DNA from 2 places in the Syntrophobotulus glycolicus DSM 8271 genome. Region 1 is predicted to be linked to the other one. Evidence: predicted binding sites of a transcription regulator. Region 1 holds the regulator's gene; the other holds the start of a gene.
What was found. The regulator HrcA, encoded in region 1, represses chaperone genes, less so after heat shock. The targets are predictions, from matches to a motif close to TGTTAGCACTCNNNNNNNNNGAGTGCTAACA.
Positions count from the first base shown of each region.

Region 2: groES (co-chaperone GroES) is a predicted target of HrcA. The motif match lies at 1,882-1,912, and genes of this name have one in related genera.

Region 1 is NC_015172.1:2,477,045-2,482,018, forward strand. It holds gene dnaK (molecular chaperone DnaK) at 1-1,392, opposite strand, end outside; gene grpE (nucleotide exchange factor GrpE) at 1,476-2,009, opposite strand; gene hrcA (heat-inducible transcriptional repressor HrcA) at 2,040-3,077, opposite strand; gene hemW (radical SAM family heme chaperone HemW) at 3,179-4,360, opposite strand; gene lepA (translation elongation factor 4) at 4,390-4,974, opposite strand, start outside.
Region 2 is NC_015172.1:2,695,050-2,700,023, forward strand. It holds gene groL (chaperonin GroEL) at 1-1,490, opposite strand, end outside; gene groES (co-chaperone GroES) at 1,557-1,841, opposite strand; gene SGLY_RS13445 (hypothetical protein) at 2,083-2,493, opposite strand; gene SGLY_RS13450 (P-II family nitrogen regulator) at 2,523-2,855, opposite strand; gene mobA (molybdenum cofactor guanylyltransferase) at 2,842-3,474, opposite strand; gene SGLY_RS13460 (glutaredoxin family protein) at 3,471-3,728, opposite strand; gene SGLY_RS13465 (DegV family protein) at 3,822-4,655, opposite strand; gene SGLY_RS13470 (MarR family winged helix-turn-helix transcriptional regulator) at 4,713-4,974, opposite strand, start outside.

The sequences.
Region 1 (4,974 bases):
TGTCGCCATATCTTTCGCAGAAACATGCACAATCCCGTTTACATCGATATCAAATTTAACCTCAATCTGGGGAACCCCGCGCGGAGCAGGAGGAATACCGCTAAGCTGAAAACGTCCCAGTGTTTTGTTGTATGAGGCCATTTCACGTTCACCCTGCAAAACATGGATATCCACAGTTGTTTGGCTGTCTGCAGCGGTAGAGAAAATTTGGGATTTTGTTGTGGGGATCGTGGTATTGCGTTCAATAATTCTGGTAAACACACCGCCCATCGTCTCAATCCCAAGGGAAAGCGGGGCAACATCAACCAAAACAATATCCTTCATCTCTCCGGAAAGCACACCGCCCTGAACCGCCGCTCCCAGCGCCACAACTTCATCGGGATTTACACCCTTATGAGGCTCTTTCCCGCTGATTCTCTTAATTGCCTCCTGGACTGCCGGAATACGGGTAGAACCGCCGACCAGAATAATCTGGTCAAGATCGTTGAAGCCCAATTTGGCATCTTCCATGGCCTGACGGGTTGGTCCCAGAGTAGATTCAATCAGATCAGCGACCAGCTCTTCAAATTTGGCTCTGGCGACATTCAGATCAAGGTGCAAGGGGCCTTCAGCCGACATGGTAATAAAAGGCAGGTTAATGTTGGTCTGGCTGACACCGGAAAGTTCAATCTTGGCTTTTTCTGCCGCTTCCTTCAAGCGCTGCATAGCCATGCGGTCCTTCGACAGGTCCACTCCATTTTGTTTTTTGAATTCGACCACAATGTAGTCCATGATCCTCTGGTCAAAATCATCTCCGCCCAGATTGTTGTTCCCGCTGGTTGCCTTAACTTCTACCATCCCCTGGCTGAGCTCCAGTATGGACACATCGAAGGTCCCGCCGCCAAGGTCATAGACCAGTACCGTCTGATCTTTTTCTTTATCCAGACCATAGGCCAGCGCGGCGGCTGTCGGTTCATTGATGATACGCAATACTTCCAGTCCGGCGATCGTACCGGCGTCTTTCGTGGCCTGACGCTGGGAATCTGTGAAATAAGCCGGAACAGTGATGATTGCCTGTTTGACCTGTCCTCCCAGATATGCCTCGGCATCCGTTTTCAGTTTTTGGAGAATCATTGCGGAAATTTCTTGCGGGGTATAGGCCTTGCCGCTCAAAGTAACCTTATAATCAGAGCCCATGTGTCTCTTAATGGAAATCACCGTGTTTTCCGCATTGGAAACCGCCTGACGTTTTGCCACCTGACCGACCAGTCTCTCTCCCGTTTTAGAAAAACCAACTACCGAAGGAGTAATTCTGGACCCCTCAGCATTGGCAATAACGACAGGCTCGCCACCTTCAAGGACTGCTACACATGAATTTGTTGTCCCCAGGTCGATACCGATTACTTTACTCATTTTTTAGTTTCCTCCTTTTTTCATCGCCAGGCCCAAAAGCCTGAATGGATTGAATCTTCCTCTTGCTTCCCGGAATTTTATCCTTATTTCGATACCTTAACCATGCTGGGCCGGATGACTTTTTCTTTCAGCAGATAACCTTTCTGCAGCTCCTCCAAAATAATATTCTCGTCATGCTCCGATTCTTCCTGGATTAACGCTTCATGCAAATTGGGGTCAAAATCGCGGCCCAGAGCCTCAATCGCCGCCAAACCGTGACCTTCCATAACCTTCACGAATTGACGCAGAATCATATCCACTCCATGTGAAAATGTATCAAAATCGCGGTTGACTTTAGATGACTCTATCGCCCTTTCCAAATTATCCAGTACCGGCAGGAGAGAAACAATCACCTCTTCAGATGCGTACTTGGCATTCTCCTCCTTCTCCTTTTGCGTTCTTTTGCGAAAATTATCGAATTCTGCTTTCATCCTCTGCAGCATTTCATAATATTCTTCAGATTTGCTTTTGTATTCCTCTAATTCAACCCTGAATTCCTCAGGAAAATCAGATTCTGGTCTTTCAGCTGCATCCTCGTTGTTTAATGATTCGGGATCTTTTCTCTTTTCTTCACTCATTGAACAACCTGCCTCCTTGTTACTCATTTTTCAACGATGCCCTTCCGTCAGAAGCTCGGTAAGATAATGGGTCATATAGTCCACGATCGTAATGGTTTTTTGATAATCCATCCTCGTCGGACCGAGAACCCCTATGGAACCGATCTGCCGGCCATTAATATGGTATGTCGCGGAGATGATGCTGCAGTTGCGCAGGATCTGCTCCTCATTTTCCAAACCAATCGATATCTGGACCCCTTCCTGGTCCTGCTTCAGCAAAGTCTTCAACTTCTTGTTTTCTTCGAAAACACCAAATAAGGAGCGGAGCTTATCCATATCCTGAAATTCAGGCTGGTTCAGCATATTGAGCGTACCTCCCAGATACACCCTGTCCTTTGGTCCTTCCTTCTCGTCAACAAGCGTTCTTTCCAGAATGCCCAGCATGGAATCAATCATCCTTCTTTTTTGAGAAAGCGCGCTATAGATCTCTTGCAAGATCCCCTGCTTCAGGTTGCTTACCGGAGCGCCGCTGATCTTTTCATTGAAAAGATTCGCCAGCATCTGAAGATCTTCCAGGGAAGTATCTTCATCCAAATCGATCAGATCATTCTCTACCGTCCCGTTATCCTTCACTGTCACCATAATGGCTTTTCCTTCTTCATAGGGCAGAAAGTAAATCTTTTTCAAGGCCTTATTTTTTCTTTTGGGCCCAAGAACCAGACTGGTCAGGCTTGTGATCTGAGAAATAAGCTTGCCTGTATACTCGATGACTTCCTCAACCTCATTGATCCTGCCGGAAATCTCATGATTAATCCGGTCTTTATCCTCGGTTGTCAGGGAGAGCGGTTCCAGCAAATAATCCACATAGTAGCGGTAGCCGGAATCGGAAGGAACCCTTCCCGCAGAAGTATGCGGCTGTTCAATAAAACCCATATCTTCCAAATCAGCCATTTCATTGCGAATCGTGGCCGGTGATACTCCAAGATCAAATTTGCGGGAAATTGTCCTTGATCCCACAGGTTCGGCCGTCGCAATATAATCCTGAATAATGGCCCGTAAAATTTTTTGTTTTCTTTCATCCATTCCCATCTTGACCACCCGCATCTTGTTAGCACTCTCATTTGGTGAGTGCTAATTCTGACCATACATTAGCATGAAGGTAAAATATTGTCAAGGCTTTTTGCAAAGATTCAAAGCATAAACTTTGTCAGAACAGCATTCGCCACAAAAAAATATTGAGGGTTCAGCTTTAACCTTCCATGATCGGCTAACAGGTACCCTTTTTGCATATATTCTGCCAAAAATTCTCTATAAATATCCTCTATATTGCGTTGAAATTTTCCGTAAAATGTTTCAAAAGCAATCCCTTCAGCCGTCCTCAATCCCAGCATCATGAATTCAGAAATCATTTGCTCCTCCGTCAGGTATTCCCGGTCTTCTGCTTGAGCCTGCCGGGCATAGCCCTCTGCCAGGTTCAAATTATACTGATCGAGGCTGTCTATATTTTTACTTCTTACTCCTTTTAAGCAGGATACGGCCCCCGGACCAAGCCCAAGATATTGATCCCCCCGCCAATAGGACAAATTGTGCCGGCACTCATAACCGGGGAGCGCAAAGTTCGATATTTCATAGCGGGCATATCCCGCTGTTTCCAGAAGTTCAACCGCTCCCTCATACATATCGGCCTGCAGATCATCGTCCGGCAGACAGACATTGGCTTTGCCGGCGCCGTCAGAACCGTATTCCCGGCCGAAAGGTGTTTCCTCTTCCAAAGTCAGGGCATAGAGAGAAAGATGCTGAGGCTTAAAGGCTATCGCTTTTTCCAGAGTCTCAAACCACTTTTCCATTGTCTGTCCCGGCAATCCGAACATCAAATCCAGGTTTAGATTATCGATTCCCGCTCCACGAATGATTTTAACCGCCTCTTCCACTTGTTTGACCCCGTGAATTCTCCCGATCTCCTTTAAAAAGCCGTCATCTAAAGCCTGTACCCCCAGAGAAACCCGGTTGATCCCAAAGGCCTGCAAAATTTGCGCTTTCTTTTCGTTGATTGTTCCCGGATTGCATTCTATGGTCCTCTCTGTTCTTCCGTCGTTCCGGCCGGCTATTTCCCCGATCAGAATAAGCAATTCCTTTAATTCCCCTTCATCCAGCACCGACGGTGTTCCTCCCCCAATAAAAAGAGAAGATACCCCGCCCGGGGCATCCTGTCTGCGCAGAGAAATTTCCTTCCGTATACCCTCCAAATATTTACGGATCAAGACACTTCTGTTTTTGTCCTCTTTCCCGTTCGGGGCCAGAGCAACGGAATAAAAAGCACAATACGGACACTTTTTTACACAAAACGGAACATGTACATACAAGGCAGTCATCACTTGTCCCTCCGCCCGTTCCTGAATATTCAGTCGTCCATTTTCAGTACGGCCATAAAAGCATCCTGAGGAATTTCCACACTGCCAACCTGCTTCATCCGTTTCTTCCCCTCTTTCTGCTTTTCCAAAAGCTTGCGTTTCCGGCTGATATCACCGCCATAGCATTTGGCCAATACATCCTTGCGCATCGCCTGAATGGTCTCCCTGGCAATAACCCTTGTCCCGATTGCCGCCTGAATCGGCACCTCAAACATCTGTCTGGGAATGAGCTTACGCAGTTTTTCCACAAGTTTCCGTCCGCGAGGATAAGCTTTGTCCTTGTGAACAATAAAAGACAGCGCATCAACGATCTCGCCGCTAAGCATGATATCCAATTTAATCAGGTCGGATTCCTTATAGCCCTTCAACGCATAGTCCAGAGAAGCAAATCCTTTTGTCCGGGATTTGAGCTGGTCAAAATAATCATAGACAATTTCACTGAGCGGAAGCTCATAATGAAGACTTACCCTGGTCTCCGTAATATATTCCATGTTCACAAAGGTTCCGCGTTTTTCCTGATTCAGCTCCATAATTGCCCCTACATATTCCGAAGGAACCATGACCGTAGCCCTGAC
Region 2 (4,974 bases), 220 kb from region 1:
GTAACTTTGGCAGGATCAACAATTCCGGCAGCGATCATATCTTCATATTTTTCCGTCATTGCGTTAAAGCCAACGCCTCTGGCCGCGGTCGTGACTTTTTCAATCACAACTGATCCTTCCAAGCCGGCGTTATTGGCAATCTGACGAACCGGTTCTTCCAGAGCACGGCGTACAATCAGAACACCGGTGCCTTGGTCGCCGGTCAGTTCAATTTCGTCCAGTGCGGGAATCGCATCAGCATAAGTTGTGCCTCCGCCGGAAACAATACCTTCTTCTACAGCTGCGCGAGTTGCCGCCAAAGCGTCTTCAATGCGCAGTTTCTTTTCTTTCATTTCAGTTTCAGTCGCTGCGCCGACCTGAATTACGGCAACACCGCCTGAAAGCTTAGCCAGGCGTTCCTGCAGCTTTTCACGGTCAAAATCAGAAGTTGTTTCCTCAATCTGTTTCTTGATGACTTCAACTCTGCCTGTAATCGCCGCGTTCTCGCCCGCTCCGTCAACAATAGTGGTTTCTTCTTTGTTGACACGGACCTGACGGCAGCGTCCCAGCATATCCAAAGTCGTATTCTCAAGTTTCAGGCCCAGGTCTTCGGTAATGACCTGACCTCCGGTCAATGTGGCGATATCTTCGAGCATAGCTTTACGACGGTCGCCGAAACCGGGAGCTTTAACCGCAACCGCGGTAAAGGTGCCGCGAAGCTTATTGACAACCAGTGTGGCAAGGGCCTCCCCTTCAACATCCTCAGCAATGACCAGAAGGGCTTTCCCCGACTGGACAACCTTTTCCAGTACAGGGAGGATGTCCTGAATCGCACTGATCTTTTTGTCGGTGATCAAAATGTAAGGATCATTGAGTACAGCTTCCATTTTATCAGTATCGGTGATCATATAAGCAGAGGTATAACCACGATCAAACTGCATTCCCTCTACAACTTCCAGCTCAGTCGTCATCCCTTTGGCTTCTTCAACCGTAATGACACCATCTTTGCCTACTTTTTCCATAGCTTGGGCAATCAGCTCACCAATCGTCGAATCCCCAGCGGAAATCGAAGCAACCTGGGCAATCGCATCTTTGCTTTCCACTGTTTTGGCATTGGATTTGATATCGGCCACAACCACCTCAACAGCTTTTTCAATACCCCGTTTGATTTCCATAGGATTAGCACCGGCAGCAACATTTTTCAGGCCTTCACGAATGATCGCCTGAGCAAGCACTGTCGCGGTCGTCGTTCCGTCGCCTGCCACATCATTGGTCTTGGTTGCGACTTCTTTCAATAATTGAGCACCCATATTTTCAAATGGATCTTCCAATTCGATGTCACGGGCAATCGTCACCCCATCGTTTGTGATCAGCGGTGATCCGAATTTTTTGTCCAATACTACATTGCGTCCCTTGGGACCAAGGGTTACACGGACTGCTTCCGCCAGCTTATTTACACCGCGCTCAAGAGAATGGCGGGCTTCTTCATTAAAACTAATTTGCTTAGCCACAATAATTAACCTCCTAATGATAAATAGCCTGAACCAGGCTCATCTTCTTCACTTAAACAGTTCCATTTAGCCGATGACAGCCTGAATGTCTGATTCACGCAGAATCAGATATTCTTCCCCGTCAAATTTGACTTCGGTTCCTGCGTATTTGGAATAAATGACTTTGTCTCCGACTTGAACATCAACAGCGATTCTTTCACCCTTTTCAATTCTCCCCGGACCTACTGCAATGATTTCCCCTTCCTGGGGCTTTTCTTTGGCAGTATCGGGCATAATAATACCGCTCTTTGTTCTTTCCTCTGATGGAACAGCTTTGATGATGACCCTGTCGGCCAGTGGTCTAAGTTTCATATTGAGATTTCCCTCCTTAAATATTATCATGTTTTGATATTGTTAGCACTCATCTTGATCGAGTGCTAACACCTAGGTATAATAATATGCAAGGATATGATCTTATGCAAATCTACCCAAGCACTATTATTTAAGAATATACCACGATTACTTAATATTTCTTCATTTTCCTTAAGATTACTATACCTAATAATAATCGGTATCAAAACCTTAATTTTCCGTACTTCTATATTAATTGCCTTTAATGAGGAAATTTATTCGCTCCGGCTAAAGAAAACGTTACTCCGCTGAAGGTTAAAACCTCATCAAATTCCAGAAAATCAGTATTCTTTTCTTGAGCCGCCGACACCAGGTCGGAAATTGGTTTAGCCGTAATGATCATGTCCCGGGGTTCCATGAAATGAGCGATCAGCTTAAAATGCTGGGAATTAAACCTGACGGCCATATCGACTCCATTGTCCCACTTGAACTGGACGACATAGGAGTCTCCATTTTCAGTCGAAAACCAGTTATAGGTATATTTTGATAGCCCTGAGTTTTTGACACCGGCAATCTGTTCGGCAAATTCCTTCACATAGAGGATCACGACATCCCGCCCGTCTTCCAGCTTACCGAAGCCCGCCTGCTCAGGGGAATAGGCCTTAGTCAGCATACCTTCCCCTCCTTCTTGCTCTCGGCAGCTTATTTCTCCTGTTCACCGGTACGAATACGGGTAAGCTCCTCAACAGGTGAAATCCAGATTACCCCGTCCCCGACATTCCCTGTTCCGGCAATCTTCATAATCAATTCCTTGACTTTTTGGCTGTCTTCTTCCGGAACAACAGTTTCAAGCTTGATTTTATTTAATAAACGGGTTTTGAACTCTTTGCCTCGATAAATTTCCGTCGTGCTCCCTTTTTGTCTCCCCCAGCCCAAAACTTGAGAAATTGTGATTCCGCTTACGCCCATTTCTGCAAGAGCCTTTTCAACCTCCTCCAGTTTATTTGGTCTGATCACCGCTTCAATTTTCTTCATCTTCCTTCATCCTCTCCATATGATTTCTGATTTCATTCCATTCCTCCGGGGTATTCACATTGGTTAATGAACCGGCATACTCCTCAAACCGGAATATCTTCGTGTTGGATTCGCCGGCCAGTGCGCTCAGGCTCAGTCTGCCTTCCCTGAGATGCTTAAACGCTGTTCCCTGCAGTCTCTGATGATAAAAAGCATGCAGCGGATGCAGCCTTCCGGAAGCATACGGCATGACAAGGTCATAGTCCTCGGTCTCCCCAGCCAGTTTGATGATCGCCTCAGGGCTCAGAAATGGCATATCACAGGCCGCTGCAAAAACATAATTGTAATTTGACGCCTGCAAACCAGAGTATATCCCGGATAAAGGTCCTTTTCCGGGAAACAGGTCCTTAACGACCTTAAACCCAAACTCTTCATACATTTCACCATCCCGGGCACTGATTAATACTTCGGCAAAGACACCGGATAATACCTTCAAGCTTTTCTTGAGCACCGGTATTCCCCTGATTTCCAGAAAAGCCTTGTCCCTCCCCATCCTTGAGCTGTTTCCTCCCACAAGAAGCAGTCCCGTCATCTGCAGCTTAGTTTCAGACTTATCCCAATCATCTTCAATCCTGTTCATTCTTTCTCCGGATGATTAATGTCATACGAAGAAAAAGCCTGCTGGTATTTTTTCCGGTTAAATCCTGAAAGGACTTCATCCCCCACTTTCATCACCGGTACCCTGAGGGAATTTGTTATTTTCCTCATTTCTTTGAAAACAGAGGAATGAATCACCTTTTTCTCCTCAAAAGCAACACCCTTATTTTTCAAGAATTGCTTAGCCTGAAAACAAATCGGACATAAAGGAAGTGTGTACATTATCAGCTTTTCCATGACTGTCCCTGCCTTTCATTGCCAGAATCTCTTGAGGTTTCAGGAGGACACCTGAATAAGATTATCCCTGAATGATATTATACCAAAAGATCATCACATGATTACACCTAATCCTACACAACCTGCTCCTAAATGAGTCCCAATCACAGCACCTAGTTCAAAAATAATCACTTCTCCGATCTTGTATTCTTTAAAAAGAACTTCCTGAAAATCCATCAGACTCTCTTTATTTACGCCATGGGCCAGGGCAACCGTCCGACCCTCAAGATCGATTCCCTTATTTTTGAGGTCCTCGATTACCCAGGCAAAAGCTTTTTTCTGTCCCCTTGCTTTGCCGACCATGGAAACCGTACTGTCCGCTACTGAAACAATCGGTTTGACGCCAAGCAGATTTGCAGCCATAGTCGCTGTCAGCCTGCCACCCTTGACCAAGTTTTCCAGGGTGTCCAAAATCGCGTAAAAGTTCACTTTGTCCCTGGCCGTTTCCAGCCGGGCCGCAATTTCCTCAAAGGATTTGCCTTTCTGCGCCATTCTGGCCGCTTCAATAACCAGCAATCCCAAGCCGAAACTCGCCGTATGGGAATCAATCAACTCGATTTTTCCCCTGCCTATGGTGTCCCGGGCAATTAAAGACGAGTTATAAGTACCGCTCAGAGCGGCCGCAATAAATATTCCAATGACCTCATCACCCTGATCAATCATTTTGGTGAACTCTTCAATAAACTGACTGGGATTCACCTGAGCTGTCGTCGGCAGTTTTTCCGCCTGAGCCATCTTCGTGAAAAACTCTTCTGATGTGATCTCTTCCCCGTCCAGAAAAGACTCTTCTCCAAATAAGACTCTCAAAGGAACGATTGTGATTCCTAATTCCCGGGCTAAGTCTTTCGGCAGATCACAAGTGCTGTCCGTCAAAATTTTTACTCCCATTTTTACCTCCGAACATCTCCTGATTTTTTATTGGACATTCTTCACTGGTTCTGGCCTCTAATCATTATTTTTTATTTTTGTCAGCTCATATTTCTCCCTGAAATATTCATTAATATTTTCCAGGGCTAAAATCAAAACGTTCATTTCTTCCTCTGACAGTTTATTCATTGTTGTATTAATCATATCCTTGTGAAAATCCGCATGCCGCTGGTATACGGCTAAGCCTTTTTCAGTCAGAGAAAGCAAGACGATCCTGCGGTCTTCCTCACTCTTCGCTCTCTGAACATAGCCTTTGCGCACAAGATTATTGACCGCAATG